One region of the Azospira sp. APE16 genome, then DNA from elsewhere that is predicted to be linked to it. Evidence: predicted binding sites of a transcription regulator. Region 1 holds the regulator's gene; the other holds the start of a gene.
What was found. Region 1 encodes FNR, which switches genes on or off when oxygen is low (the NO sensors DNR and NnrR bind a similar motif). Its sites were predicted from a motif close to TTGANCTAGNTCAA; they were not measured.
Positions count from the first base shown of each region.

Region 2: a site for FNR is predicted at 1,693-1,706, ahead of ubiU (ubiquinone anaerobic biosynthesis protein UbiU). Genes of this name have one in related genera too.

Region 1 covers NZ_CP179682.1:2,920,757-2,927,987, reverse strand. Annotated here, with positions in the region: gene ACLSSQ_RS13970 (hemerythrin domain-containing protein) at 1-429, shown strand, start outside; gene ACLSSQ_RS13965 (DUF2249 domain-containing protein) at 426-665, shown strand; gene ACLSSQ_RS13960 (hypothetical protein) at 724-2,022, shown strand; gene ACLSSQ_RS13955 (NnrS family protein) at 2,038-3,255, shown strand; gene ACLSSQ_RS13950 (SirB2 family protein) at 3,275-3,661, shown strand; gene ACLSSQ_RS13945 (hemerythrin domain-containing protein) at 3,672-4,250, shown strand; gene fnr (fumarate/nitrate reduction transcriptional regulator Fnr) at 4,347-5,093, opposite strand; gene hemN (oxygen-independent coproporphyrinogen III oxidase) at 5,245-6,642, shown strand; gene ACLSSQ_RS13930 (sulfite exporter TauE/SafE family protein) at 6,772-7,231, shown strand, end outside.
Region 2 covers NZ_CP179682.1:3,656,016-3,663,246, forward strand. Annotated here, with positions in the region: gene ACLSSQ_RS17380 (U32 family peptidase) at 1-604, opposite strand, end outside; gene ubiU (ubiquinone anaerobic biosynthesis protein UbiU) at 622-1,635, opposite strand; gene sigZ (RNA polymerase sigma factor SigZ) at 1,776-2,339, shown strand; gene ACLSSQ_RS17395 (permease) at 2,436-3,491, shown strand; gene ACLSSQ_RS17400 (thioredoxin family protein) at 3,501-3,740, shown strand; gene ACLSSQ_RS17405 (2Fe-2S iron-sulfur cluster-binding protein) at 3,967-4,314, opposite strand; gene nifK (nitrogenase molybdenum-iron protein subunit beta) at 4,379-5,899, opposite strand; gene nifD (nitrogenase molybdenum-iron protein alpha chain) at 6,130-7,231, opposite strand, start outside.

The sequences.
Region 1 (7,231 bases):
AGTGGCGACCACCGCCGCTGCGACGACCTGTTCGCGGCCGTGGAGCAGTCCCTCTCCCAACCCGACCCGGCCCTGCCGGCCCGGCTCTTCGCCGATTTCTGCCAGGCCACCCTGGCCCATTTCCAGGCGGAGGAGGAAACCCTCTTTCCCGCCTTCGAGCAGGCCACCGGCATCCGCATGGGGCCCACCCAGATGATGCGGCTGGAACATGTGCAGATGCGCAGTCTCATGGACGAGGCGCGCCAGGCCCTGGCCGCCGGCGACCAGGACGACTACCTGGGGGCGGCCGAGACCCTGCTGATCCTCATGCAGCAGCACAACCTGAAGGAAGAAAACGTCTTGTATCCCATGTGCGACGAACATCTGGCCGGGCATGCCGGCGAGCTGCTGCCCCTGCTGCAGAAGACCACCGGGAGTGCCCAGTCATGAGCGCCCGCGACGAAGCCGCCCTGGTGGTGGATGCCCGCATGATGGAGCCGCCCGAACCCTTCGTGCGCACCATGGAGGGCCTGGATGAGCTGAAGGACGGGGAAAAGATGCTGCTCCTGCTCTACCGGGAGCCCCATCCCCTGTACCGCACCCTGGTGAACAACGGCTATACCTACCGTTCCCAGACCGCAGAAGACGGCACGGTGGAGATTCTCATCTGGAAGGTGGCGGCCTGAGGTCCCTGGCGCCGGCCCGTCGCCGCTGATCGTCACGCCGCCGCCCAGGACGCTTCCCATGCAAGCCATGCTGTCCTTCGACCAGGCCCCGCCCCTGGCGGCGCCCCTGCGCTTCTTTCTCAGCGCCCCCCTGTTCGCGGCGGCCGCCGGCCTGCTCCTGCTGATCCTCGGGCCGGAGCTGCTGGCCTCCCGCTGGACCGCCGGGGCCCTGGCCTTCACCCATCTGCTGACGGCCGGCTTCATGTTGCAGACCATGGTCGGCGCCCTGCTGCAGATCCTGCCGGTGGCCACCGGCGCCGGCGTGGCCCGGCCCCTGGGCGTGGCCCGGGCGGTGCACGGCCTGCTTACCCTGGGGCTGCTGTTCCTGGTGGGGGGCTTCCTCACCTACCGCAGCGAACTGTTCCAGGGCGCCCTGTTGTGTCTCGGCGGCGGCGTCCTCATCTTCCTCGTTGCCGTCGGCCGGGCCCTGGCCCAGATTCCCATGGGCAGCACCATCCAGTGGGCCCTCAAGCTGGCCGTGGCCGGCCTCGGCGTGACGGTGCTGCTGGGCCTGTCCATGCTGGTCAACCTGGCCTGGGGGCTGTCCTGGCCCCTGCTGGAAATCACCGGCATCCACCTGGCCTGGGGCCTGGTGGGCTGGGGCGTGCTGCTGCTGTCCGGCGTCGCCTACGTGGTGGTGCCCATGTTCCTCCTGACGCCGGCTTTTCCCGGCTGGCTGACCCGGCTCCTGGCGCCCCTGCTGTTCCTGCTGCTGGCCCTGTGGAGCGGCGCCGAGGCGGCCGGCTGGGGCGGTGCCCCCCTCCTGGCGGCCCTGGTGGCGGCCGGTTGCGGCACCTTTGCCCTGGCGACCCTGTGGTTGCTGGTGCGCAGCAAGCGGGCCCGGCTCGATGCCACCCAGCGCTACTGGCGGCTGGGGCTGGCCTGCGCCGTCGGCGGGGCGGCCCTGTGGGCGGTGGGGCAGCTGTGGCCGGCCCTGGGCCTGTGGCCCGGGCTGCCCCTGCTGCTGGGCATGCTCCTGCTGGTGGGCGGGTTCATGTCGGTGATCACCGGCATGCTGTACAAAATCGTGCCCTTTCTCATCTGGCTGCATCTGCAGAACGCGGGCCAGGGCCGGGTGCTGGCGCCGAACATGAAGCGCATCCTGGCCGAGAGCGCCATGGCGCGGCAGATGGCGGCCCATGCCGCTTCCCTGGTCCTGCTGCTGGCCGCCGTGGTCCGCCCCGCCTGGTTCGCCTGGCCGGCCGGACTGGCCCTGCTGCTGTCCAACCTGTGGCTGCTGGTGAACCTCTGGCGCTGCCTGCAGGTCTATCGGCGGCATCTACGGCATATCGGCGAGCAGCTCGCCACGGCTGCCTGATTTTTCGGAGATTCCATGTTCAAGGCCTTTTTCAGCGCCCCCCACCGGGTCATGTTCGCCCTCGGCGCCCTGCAGAGCCTGCTGGCGGTGCTGTTCTGGGCGGTGGACCTGGGCGGCCGCTATGCCGGCCTCTATGGGGCTCCGGCCTGGGCCCTGCCCGGCATCTGGCTGCATGGGGCCCTGATGCTGTTCGGCTTGTTCCCGCCCTTCATCTTCGGTTTTCTCATGACGGCCCTGCCCAAGTGGGTGAGCGCCCCGGCCCTGACGCGGGGCCAGTACCTGCCGGCCTTCGCTCTGCTGGCCGGCGGCTGGCTGCTCTTCTGGGGCGGCCTGCTGGCGGCGCCCCTGGCCGTGTCCGGCCTGGTGGTGGCGTCCCTCGGCTGGCTGTGGGGCTTGGTCGCCCTGGCCCGGGCCGTGACCTGGCCCCAGCCCCGGGGCTTCGCACCGGACCGTTCCCACGCCTACGCGTTGCTGGCCGCCCTGGGGCTGGGCCTGGTCGCCCTCTGGGCCTATGCCTGGGGCCTGGCGGTCATGGCCGGCGACGGGGTGCGGGCCGGCATCGAGCTGGGGCTGTGGGGCTGCCTACTGCCGGTGTTCTTCATCGTCAGCCATCGCATGCTGCCCTTCTTCACTGCAGCGGTGCTGAAGAACTACACCATCTACCGGCCCATGCCCCTGCTGTGGCTGGTGCTGGCCTGTTTCCTCGGCCACGCCCTGCTGGCCCTGGTCGGCTGGCACGGAGCCCTGTGGCTGCCGGACGCCGTTGCCGCCGCTGTGGTCATTCATTTCTCCTGGAAGTGGCAGCTTCGGCGCAGCCTGGCGGTGCCCATGCTGGCCATGATCCATGGCGCCACCGTCTGGCTGGGCCTGGGGCTGGTGCTCTATGCCTGCCAGGGACTGGCCCTGGCGCTGGGCGGCAGCTTCGGCGGCCTGGCGCCCCTGCACGCCATCAGTATCGGCTATTTCGTTTCCATGCTGCTGGGCATGGTCACCCGGGTCACCCTGGGGCATTCGGGCCGGCCCATCAACGCCGGGGATCAGACCACCTGGCCCCTGTTCTGGCTGTTCCAGAGCGTGCCCCTGCTGCGCATCGCCGGCGAGTTCCTGCCCCTGTCCGGCCCCTTCAACCTGCAGTGGCTGGCCAGCCTGGCCTGGCTGCTGGTGTTCGCCCTGTGGGTGCGGCGCCACGGCGCCATGTACCTGCGGCCCCGGCCCGACGGCCAGCCCGGCTGACGGATCGCGGAGCCATCCCATGTACCTGGCCCTCAAGCATCTGCACATCACCTGCGTCGTCCTCTCCGGCCTCGGATTCCTCCTGCGCGGATTCTGGATGCTGCAGGAGTCGCCTCGACTGCAGGGGCGCCTGCCGCGGGTGGCGCCCCATGTGGTGGATACCCTGCTGCTCGGCAGCGCCCTGGCCCTGGCCTTTCTCTCCGGCCAGTATCCCTTCGTCCAGGGCTGGCTGACGGCCAAGGTGCTGGCCCTGCTGGCCTACATCGGCTGCGGCAGCGTGGCCCTCAAGCGGGGGCGCAGCAAGGCGGTGCGGGGCATCTTTTTCGTCATGGCCCTGTCGTGTTTCGCCTATATCGTTTCCGTTGCCCTGACGCGTCATCCCGCCGGCTTCTTCGCCGGTCTGTGAAAGGAATTGCATGAGCCACAGCCTGTTGGGCGCCGCCGCCCCCAGTTTCGACGAACCCCTGGAAATGCTGGATGCCTGCCACGGTCGCATCCAGGCCCAGATCGAGACCCTGCGTCGCCTGGTGCAGCACCTGCCCCGGCACGGCGCTGACCAGGCTGCCCGGGAGGCGGCCCAGGGCGTGCTGCGCTATTTCTCCGTGGCCGCTCCCCATCACCATGCGGACGAGGAGGATGACCTCTTTCCCGCCCTGCGGGCGAGCCAGGCGGTGGCCCGGGAAGCGGCGGTGGCGGCCCAGGTGGAGGCCCTCATCGAGCGCATCCTGGCCGATCACCGGCGCATGGACCGGGCGCGGGATGAGGTGCTGGCCCGCCTGCAGGCCATCGTCGCGGCCCAGCCGGGGGAATGCAGCGAGGCCCTGCCGGCGGCCATGGTGGAAGGGCTGGCCGAGCTTTATCTGGGACACATCGATCTGGAAACCCGGGAGCTGCTGCCCCTGGGGCGGCGCCTGCTGTCCCCCGAGCAGGCGGCCGCCGTCGGCCGCAGCATGGCGGCGCGGCGGGGGGCGGTGTTTCCGGAAGGGGAGCAGTAGGACTGCCGGCACTCCTGGACTAAGCCCGGGCAATAATCCGGGCAATAAAAAAAGCGGCTCCGCGGAGCCGCTTTTTTGTTTGACGCTTGTCCGGGATCAGGCCGACTGGTGGGTCATCAGCTTTTTCAGGCCCGGGATGTCCAGGATGCGGATGTGCTTCTGCTGCACGGCGATCAGACCTTCTTCCTGGAAGCGGGAGAAGGCGCGGGAAACGGTTTCCAGCTTGAGGCCCAGGTAGCTGCCGATTTCTTCCCGGGTCATGCGCAGGTAGAACTCGGCGTGGGAATAGCCGCGGGCGGTGAAGCGCTGGGAGAGATTGAGGAGGAAGGCGGCCAGCCGTTCTTCTGCCCGCATGGTGCCGAGCAGCATCATGACCCCATGGTCGCGCACGATCTCCCGGCTCATCACCTTGTGGAAGTGGTGCTGCAGGGCCACGATCTCCCGGGACAGGCCTTCCAGGCGGGGGAAGGGGATGATGCAGACTTCACTGTCTTCCAGGGCCACCGCGTTACAGGAATGGTGTTCGGTGCTGATGCCGTCCAGGCCCAGCAGCTCGCCGGCCATCTGGAAGCCGGTGACCTGGTCGCGGCCGTCTTCCAGCAGCACGTCGGTCTTGAAGAAACCGGCGCGGATGGCGTAGATGGATTCGAAGGCCTCCCCGGCCCGGTACAGGTGGTCACCGCGCTTGATCTTGCGGCGGGTGCTGACCAGTTCGTCCAGCTTGGACATCTCGGTCTCGTTGAGACCGTAGGGAAGACACAGTTCTTGCAGGTTACAGTTCGAGCAGGCGGTCTTGATGACCGACAGGGTAATTTCTTGGGCGCTGGTCTTCTTCAACGGCATGCTGTTCCTCGCTGGGCCAAGGGCGTTCGGATGGTGGTAACCTGCGCCGGAAGGCCCTTTGGAAGCCTTTGATCCAGGTCAACGTGCCCCAGTTCCTGCACCACGATAATAAGCCGCACCTAATGTGTGGTTCTGCAACGACTGTTTTTCAATGACATTTACCGCCAACAACCTGGTTTTCGATCCCCAGATCATCCGCCGCTTCGACGTCAATGGACCGCGCTACACGTCCTATCCGACGGCTGACCGTTTTGTCGAAGCCTTCGATGCCGAGGCCCTGAAGCTGTGGTTGGGCAAACGCAACATCGGCGGTATCAGCCGACCGCTGTCATTATACTTCCACATCCCCTTCTGTAACACCATCTGCTACTACTGCGCCTGTAACAAGATCATCACCAAGGATCACGGCCGCAGCGCCAAGTACATCAAGTACCTGGGCAAGGAGATGGCCCTGCAGGCCGAGTACCTGCTGGACGGGGATCGGGAAGTCTCCCAGCTGCACTGGGGCGGCGGCACGCCCACCTTCCTCTCCCATGAGGAAATGCACCAGCTGATGGACCTCACCCACCGCCATTTCAAGCTGGTGGATGGGGCCGAGATTTCCATCGAAGTGGATCCGCGCAAGGTGGACCGGCCCACCGTGGCCCTGCTCGGCGAGCTGGGCTTCAACCGCATGAGCCTGGGCGTCCAGGATTTCGACGAGCGGGTGCAGCAGGCCATCAATCGCATCCAGACCGAGGAAGAAACCTTCACGGTGATGGACCAGGCGCGCAAGAGCGGCTTCAAGTCCATCAGCGTGGACCTCATCTACGGCCTGCCCCACCAGACGGTGATGGGCTTCAACCGCACCCTGGAGCGGGTCCTGGCTATGGACCCGGAGCGTCTCTCCATCTACAACTATGCCCACCTGCCGGGCCTCTTCAAGCCCCAGCGGCGCATCAACGAGAGCGACCTGCCCAACGCCGACACGCGCCTGCAGCTGCTCTCCCTGGCCATCAAGAAGCTGACCGATGCCGGCTACGTCTTCATCGGCATGGACCACTTCGCCAAGCCGGACGACGAGCTGGCCGTGGCCCAGCGCCAGGGCCGGCTGCACCGCAATTTCCAGGGCTACTCCACCCATGCGGACTGCGACATGCTGTCCTTCGGCATTTCCTCCATCGCCAAGGTGGGGCCCACCTACAGCCAGAACTACCGCACCCTGGACGAGTACTACGACCGCCTGGACGCCGGCGTGCTGCCGGTGCTGCGGGGCATCGAGCTGACCGCCGACGACCTGCTGCGCCGTTCCATCATCCAGGCCCTGATGTGCCATTTCGAAATCTCCACCGAGTCCATCGAAATCGCCCACCTGATCGACTTCAAGAAGTACTTCGCCGCCGAACTGGAGGACCTGAAGGAACTGGAGCGGGGCGGGCTGGTGAAGGTGGACGACAAATGGATCACCGTGCTGCCCCCGGGACGTCTCCTGGTGCGGGCCATCTCCATGGTGTTCGACAAATATCTGCGCGCCGATCGGCAGCGCACCCGTTACAGCAAGGTCATCTGACCGGGCTACGGGATACCGCGTTTAACTTGAGGCAAGCCTCAGGGGGGAAAAGCCGGGCGCTGGGGGAAACCCCAGTGCCCGGTATAATTTTGGCCATGGCCTTTTTCACTTTCCGCACGGCGCTCCCACGTGGCTGACTCCTTCCTGCCCACCCTGCTTTCCGTCCTCCTCGTCGGCTTTCTCGGCGGCACCCACTGCATCGGCATGTGCGGCGGCATCGTCGGCGCCCTGTCCCTGGGGCAGGTCGGAGGCAGCCGCTGGTCCCTGCATCTGGCCTACAACCTGGGGCGTATCGCCAGCTATGGCCTGGCCGGCCTCCTGGCGGGGGCCGTCGGCGCGGCCGGCGCCCACCTGGGAGAGCAATGGTCCCTGCGCCTGGTGCTCTACGTGCTGGCCAACCTGATGCTGGTAGCCCTGGGCCTCTATCTGCTCGGTGCCACCCAGGCCCTGGCGTGGACCGAGCGGGCAGGCCAGGGCCTGTGGCGCCGTCTGCAGCCCTTTTCCAAACGTTTTCTGCCCGCCCGCAGCCCGACCCAGGCCTTTCCCCTGGGCTTGCTGTGGGGCTGGCTGCCCTGCGGTCTGGTATACA
Region 2 (7,231 bases), 740 kb from region 1:
TCAGGCCCTCGCTGTGGTCCAGGCACTTGAACTGGCAGTCGTCCTTGTTCAGGTTGTAGTGCCGGGCGGTGAAGCAGCGGGCGGAGAAGGCCAGGGGAATCTTGCCGAAGGCGAAGACCTCCGTCTCCATGCCTGCCGGACGCGCCTGGTGCAGGGTCTGCACCAGTTCCCGGGTCGCCTCCAGGGGCGGCACCCAGCGCTTGGCGCCGAGGCCGGCGAAGTAGGCCAGGGCCGATTCGTTGTAGATGTTGAGGTGGGGGCCGCAGACGAAGGGCAGCTGCTTTTCCCGAGCCAGGCTGACGGCGCCCAGGTCGTTGGCCTCGAGGGAGCAGTTGCCCTCCTCCACCAGACGGCGCAGGGCCTTCAGGTCGCTTTCCGATTCCAGCAGGGCCTGGGCCGAGATCACCACCTCCTTGCCCGATTCGGCCAGGTCCCTGGCCAGGCCGATCCAGTCGCTGGTGCGCAGCTGCTGGCGGCGGGAGCACACCACTTCGCCCAGGTAGATGCGGTCCAGGGGCGTCTCCAGCATGGAGGCGTAGAAATTCATCACTTCCTGCTTGGGCCAGAACCACAGCAGGGGGCCGAGGGAGAGTTTCATGGTCATGTTCGTGCTTTCCTCTCTCAGCGCCAGGGCCGGTTGTAGGCGCCCAGGGTGGCCTGGTGGCCCTCGGAAACCTTGGTCAGTTCGGCCTGCCAGGAAGGCTTGACGCTGTAGCGGTCGTTGCCGTCCTTGAGGCTGTCCAGGGCGGCGCGCAGGGTGCGGGTGACCTGGGCGACGTAGGCCGGGCTGCGCTGGCGGCCTTCGACCTTGATGGCGCGGACGCCGATCTTGACGATCTCCGGCAGCACCGAGAGGACGTTGAGGGAGGTGGGTTCCTCCAGGGCGTAGTAGGTCTCGCCCTGGACCTCGAAGCGGCCCTTGCACAGGGTCGGGTAGCCGGCGTTTTCCTGGTCGCCGTAGCTGTCGATGAGGATGCCGTTGAGGCGGGCATCCATGCGGCCCGGATTCTTTTCCCAGCGCACGTACTTGGCCGGGGAACAGGCGCCGACGGTGTTGGGGGATTCGCCGCAGGCATAGGAAGAGAGCCAGCAGCGGCCCTCGTTCATGACGCAGAGGCTGCCGAAGCCGAACACCTCGATCTCCACCGGGGTGTTCTTGATGACGTGCTCTACCTGGGCCAGGGTCAGCACCCGGGGCAGCACGGCGCGGCGGATGCCGAATTCCTTGTGGCAGAAATTGACCGCCTCGTAATTGGTGGCGGAGCCCTGCACGGAGAGGTGCAGGTTGAGGTCCGGGTACTTCTCCCGGGCGTAGGCCAGCAGGCCCACGTCGGCCAGGATCAGGGCGTCCACGCCGAGGCCAGCGGCCACGTCCACCGCCTCCCGCCAGGCCTGCACGCGGCCGGGCTGGGCATAGGTGTTGAGGGCCAGCAGCACTTCCTTGCCGCGGCTCTGGGCGTAATGCAGCCCTTCGGCCATGGTCTTCTCGTCGAAATTGAGGCCGGCGAAGTTGCGGGCGTTGGTGTCGTTCTTGAAGCCCAGGTAGACGGTGTCGGCGCCGTTATCGACGGCAGCTTTGAGCGCCGGCAGGCTGCCGGCGGGGCAGACCAGTTCGGGCAAGGGATTGTTCGACATGGCAAAAATGGGGAATCCGGGGAAGCCGGGAGTATAGCCCCGCCCCCGCGCAACCCCTTGATTTCGGTCAAACAGGGGGCAGGGAGCGCCCGGCGGACTGCAGCCGGGCCGGGACAAACGTGTAAGCTGATGCGCTCCCCATGCCCCGAATGAATCCCATGAAGTGCGTCGATGCAGCCTGGAAAGCCCACGAGGCGGAACTGATGCGGTTCATCGCCGCCCGCCTGCCCGACCGGGAGGAGGCCCGGGACCTGCTCCAGGAGGTGTTCCTGCGGGCGCTGCGGCAACCCGATGCCCTGTGCGGAGTGGAAAATCCCCGGGCCTGGCTGTTCCAGGTGGCGCGCAACCTGCTGATCGACCGCTTCCGCCTGCAGCGGCAGCAACTGCCCCTGGACGAAGACTGGCCCGCCGCCGAGATCCCCGAAGTCCCCCCGGTGGACAGGCTGGCCGACTGCCTGCCCCGGGTTCTCGGCGAACTGGCGGAGGCCGACCGGGAGGCCATCCGCCTGTGCGACATCGAAGGCCTGAGCCAGCAGGAATTCGCCCAGCGCCAGGGACTCTCCCTGGCCGCGGCCAAGTCCCGCGTGCAAAGGGCCCGCCGCCGGCTGCGGGCCCGCCTGGTGCAGGCCTGCCAGGTGCGTTTCGACGGCGAAGGCCAGGTCTGCTGCTTCGTGCCCCGGCCGCCCCTCCTTCCCCGGGACTAGCTGCATCCTTTTTGCCCCTGCTTCGTCTTCTGTGCGAGATGCCCCGTTTCCGGCCACGGCCGGGGCCACCACCGCCTTTCGCGAACAGGAGTGAAGATGAATGTGGAAATGAACACGGTGGCCCCGGCAAGGGGCCTGGGATGGCGCTGGCTATGCGGCACGACGGCAGCCGCCGGACTTTGGTTCTGGCTCTACGGCAATCTGACGGCCATGGCCGATTTCGTCGTTGCCGCCCTGGGACAGAGCCGTCAGACGGCCCTGGGCGAAGCCCTGCACTTCTTCGTCTATGACACGCCCAAGGTCCTGCTGCTGCTGACCGGCATCGTCTTCCTGATGGGCGTGATCCAGACCTTCTTCGCACCGGAGCGCACCCGCGCCCTGCTCTCCGGCAGGCGCACCGGGATGGGCAACGTCCTGGCGGCCGGCCTGGGCATCGTCACGCCCTTCTGCTCCTGCTCCGCCGTGCCCTTTTTCATCGGTTTCCTCTCGGCGGGCGTGCCCCTGGGAGTGACCTTTTCGTTCCTCATCGCCGCCCCCATGATCAACGAGGTGGCCCTGGCCCTGCTCTTCGGCATGTTCGGCTGGCAGGTGGCCCTGCTCTACCTGGGACTGGGGCTGCTGGTCGCCATCCTGGCCGGACTGGTGATCGGCCACCTGAAGATGGAGGCCCACCTGGAAGACTGGGTGCGGGCGATCCAGGCGGGCACCCCCGCCAGCTTCGCCGGCGGCGGCATGAGCTGGGTGCAGCGGGGCCGCGCCGGCCTGGACCATGTGCGGGACATCGTCGCCAAGGTGTGGCCCTATGTGGTGGCCGGCATCGCCCTGGGCGCGGGCATCCACGGCTACGTGCCGGAGGACTTCATGGCCTCCTTCATGGGCAAGGACGTGTGGTGGGCGGTGCCGGCCGCAGTCGTGCTCGGCGTGCCCATGTACACCAACGCGGCCGGCATCATCCCGGTGGTGGAGGCCCTCATCGGCAAGGGTGCGGCCCTGGGCACGGTCCTGGCCTTCATGATGAGCGTCATCGCCCTTTCGGCGCCGGAGATGATCATTCTGCGCAAGGCCCTCAAGCCCCGCCTGATCGCCACTTTCGCCGGCGTGGTGGCCCTGGGGATCCTCCTCGTCGGTTACGTCTTCAACGCCGTTCTATAAGGAAGCATGATGAAAGAAGTGAAAGTCCTGGGCACGGGCTGTGCCAAATGCAAGACCCTGGTGGCCATGGTGGAACAGGCGGCCGTGCGTACCGGCACCGCCATCGACCTGGAAAAGGTCGAGGACATGGCCCGCATCATCGGCTACGGCGTCATGGCGACGCCGGCCCTGGTGATCGAGGGCCGGGTGGTCCATAGCGGCAGCCTGCCGGAGGCGGGGACGATCGACCGGCTGCTGCAGGAATCCTGACATTTCCGGTCCGCCAATCCCGGTCCGCCAGGTATCGGCGGCGTACCAATGAAAAACCGGCTCCGGGTCGCCCCGGGCCGGTTTTCTCTTTTGATTGTTTCTCTGTTGGGGAGGTACGGAAGCTGGGAGAGTTACACCCCCGTACCGGTGCGACGAAACCGTGCAAGCTTTGCTGTCACGACCCGCCTTCGCTCCCCGTCGCACGGGAGAGTCGGCAGACCGGCGCTCAGAATTTGACCGCGATGTCCTCGTCCAGCAGCATGTACTGGCAGGCCAGGCGCCAGCCCGGGGCCAGGTCCTTCACCACCAGTTCGTCCAGCTCGGCCTGCTTAACCTTGCCGGCCAGCACCAGGGCGGTCTTTTCCTTTTCCGTCAGGTGGGCGGCCATGGGCTGCTTGTTGCCCAGGTGCAGCACTTCCACGGCGCAGGAGCCGCAGTTGCCATCCTGGCACTCGAAATCCACGGGGATCTTGTGTTCCTTGGCCAGGCCGAGGATGGTGGAACGGTTGCCGGCCACGGCATACACGGTCACGTCCTTCTTCTGCTTGGGGGAGGAAAACGTCACGTTCGGCATTGAATCACTCCTGTAAAAAAATCCCGCCCGCCATCGAAGACCTGATGGACGGGCGGGCAGATCGTCACCGCACGACGTCGAAACTGGTGCCCTTCGGATCCTTGTCGAGCACGTCGAAGATCTTGTCGAGGATCTTCACGAGCACGTTGAGGCCGCCCTGGTAACCCCAGATGGGGAAGCGATGGTGGTGGTGCCGGTCGAAGATCGGGAAGCCGATCCGGATCAGGGGCACGCCCGTGTCACGCTCCAGGAACTTGCCGTAGGAGGAGCCGATGAGGAAGTCGGAAGGCTCGGTGGCGAGTAGGGAACGCATGTGCCACAGGTCCTTGCCGGCGTAGATCTTGGCTTCCTTGCCGAAGGGGCTGGCTTCCAGCAGGGCGCCGAGCTTGGTCTCGAAGTCCTTGGTGGAGTTGGTGACCACGATGTGCTTGGGCTCGGCGCCGACTTCCAGGAGGAAGCTGACCAGGCCGTAGACCATGTCGGGGTCGCCGAACAGGGAGAAGCTCTTGCCGTGCAGGTAGGCCTGGGAGTCGGCGATGGCGTCCACCAGACGGCCCCGTTCCTTTTCCAGCTCGGCCGGGATGGCCTTGCCGGTGACGCGGGAGACTTCCATGAGGAAGGCGTCGGTGGCGGTGACGCCCACCGGGTTGTGGAAGGCGACGACTTCCTGGCCCTTTTCCTTGATGAACTCGCCGGTCTTGGCCGTGGAGAAGCCCTGCAGCAGGAAGGTGGCCTTGGCATTGACGGCGGCGATGCCGTCGTCGATCTTGGTGCCACCGTCGTACATGCGGAATTCGCCGTCGGCCGGAGTATCGAAGACGTCGGAGGGATCGGAGAGGACGGTGAAATCCACACCCATCAGGCCCAGCAGGCGCTTGATTTCCCGGTTGTTGCCGACGCAGTAGCCGTCGAAGCCGCCGTTCACGTTGATGGCGGCGCCTTCCTTGCGTTCCTGGCCGGCCCACAGGTTGGTCAGCACGCCCTTGAGCATGTTGTCGTAGCCGGTGATGTGGCTGCCGACGAAGGACGGGGTGTGGGCGAAGGGCACGCGGAAGTCTTCCGGGATGGAGCCCTTCTGCTTGGCGTTCTTGATGAAGCCGTCCAGGTCGTCGCCGATCACCTCGGCCATGCAGGTGGTGGAGACGGCGATCATCTTCGGCTTGTACAGCGCGTGGGCGTTTGCCAGGCCGTCGATCATGTTGTTCAGGCCGCCGAACACGGCCGCGTCTTCCGTCATGGAGTCGGAGACGCAGGAGGAAGGCTCCTTGAAGTGACGGTTCAGGTGGGAACGGAAGTAGGCGACGCAGCCTTGGGAACCATGCACATAGGGCAGGGTGCCTTCGAAGCCGGAGGCGCAGAGGACGGCGCCCAGGGGCTGGCAGGCCTTGGCCGGATTGACGGTCAGGGCTTCGCGCTTGAAGTTGATTTCCCGGTATTCCCAGGACTTGGTGAAGGCCTCGACTTCCTTGACCTTGTCGGCGGAAGCGCAGTCCTCGAACTGCTTCTTGCGGGCCATCAGGTCCTGGTATTCGGGCTGTTTGAACAGCTCGTTGTGGTCGAGCACTTTCTCAGCGGATTGCGGCATTTTGAATCTCCTTTTTACGCGCCGGGCGGTCATCCCCGCACCGACAGCGCTTCAAGTTTCCGGCTCCCCTAACCCGGCACCGGCAGGCGGCGGGCATGAGAGACGGACTCACTGCTTCTGGTACTGGATTTCGTTCACCGGCCATTCAGGACGCGAAGACGAGCCGAAGACAGTACGAGTAGTACGGCGAGGCGATGTCGACAAAGTCATGGATGGTCCGGGGGACGAAATCACTTCTTCCAGGGGGCCTTGGTCATGTTCCAGACCGGGCTGTTGATAGCCATGTCCATGTCGCGGGCGAAGATGGCGAAGCCGTCGTAGCCGTGATACGGGCCGGAGTAGTCCCAGGAGTGCATCTGGCGGAAGGGGATGCCCATCTTCTGGAAGATGTACTTTTCCTTGACGCCGGAACCCACCAGGTCGGGACGGATCTTTTCGGCGAACTTCTCGAACTCGAAGCCGGTCACGTCGTCGTAGATCAGGGTGCCGTCTTTGACGTAGTGGGTGGTGCGCTGGTAGTCGTCGCCGTGGGCGAATTCGTAACCGGCACCGACCACTTCCATGCCCAGGTCCTCATAGGCGCCGACCACGTGACGGGGACGCAGGCCGCCCACGTACAGCATGACCTTCTTGCCCGTCAGGCGCGGCTTGTACTTGGCGATGATGCCGTCCACCATGGCCTGGTACTTGGCGATGACCTTCTCGGCGTTTTCCTTGATCGTGTCGTCGAAGTGGGAAGCGATTTCCCGCAGGGAGGCAGCGATCTTGGAGGGGCCGAAGAAGTTGTACTCGACCCAGGGAATGCCGTACTTCTCTTCCATGTGCCGGCTGATGTAGTTCATGGAACGGTAGCAGTGCAGCAGGTTGAGCTTGGCCTTGGGGGTCTTTTCCATTTCCGCCAGGGTGCCGTCGCCGGACCACTGGGCGATCACGCGCAGGCCCATCTCTTCCAGCAGGATGCGGGAGGACCAGGCGTCGCCGCCGATGTTGTAGTCGCCGATGATGGTGACGTCGTAGGGGGTGGATTCGAAGCCCTTGTTGTCGGCCTTGTCCAGGACCCAGTCGCGCACCATGTCATTGGCGATGTGGTGGCCCAGGGACTGGGAAACGCCGCGGAAGCCTTCGCAACGCACCGGCACGATGGTCTTGGAGATTTCCTTGGTCTTCTTCTTGGCCACGGCCTCGATGTCGTCACCGATGAGGCCGATGGGACATTCGGACTGGATGGAGATGCCGCGGGCCAGGGGGAAGATTTCCGTGATCTCGTCGATCACCTTGTCCAGCTTCTTGTCGCCGCCGAAGACGATGTCCTTCTCCTGGAAGTCGGAGGTG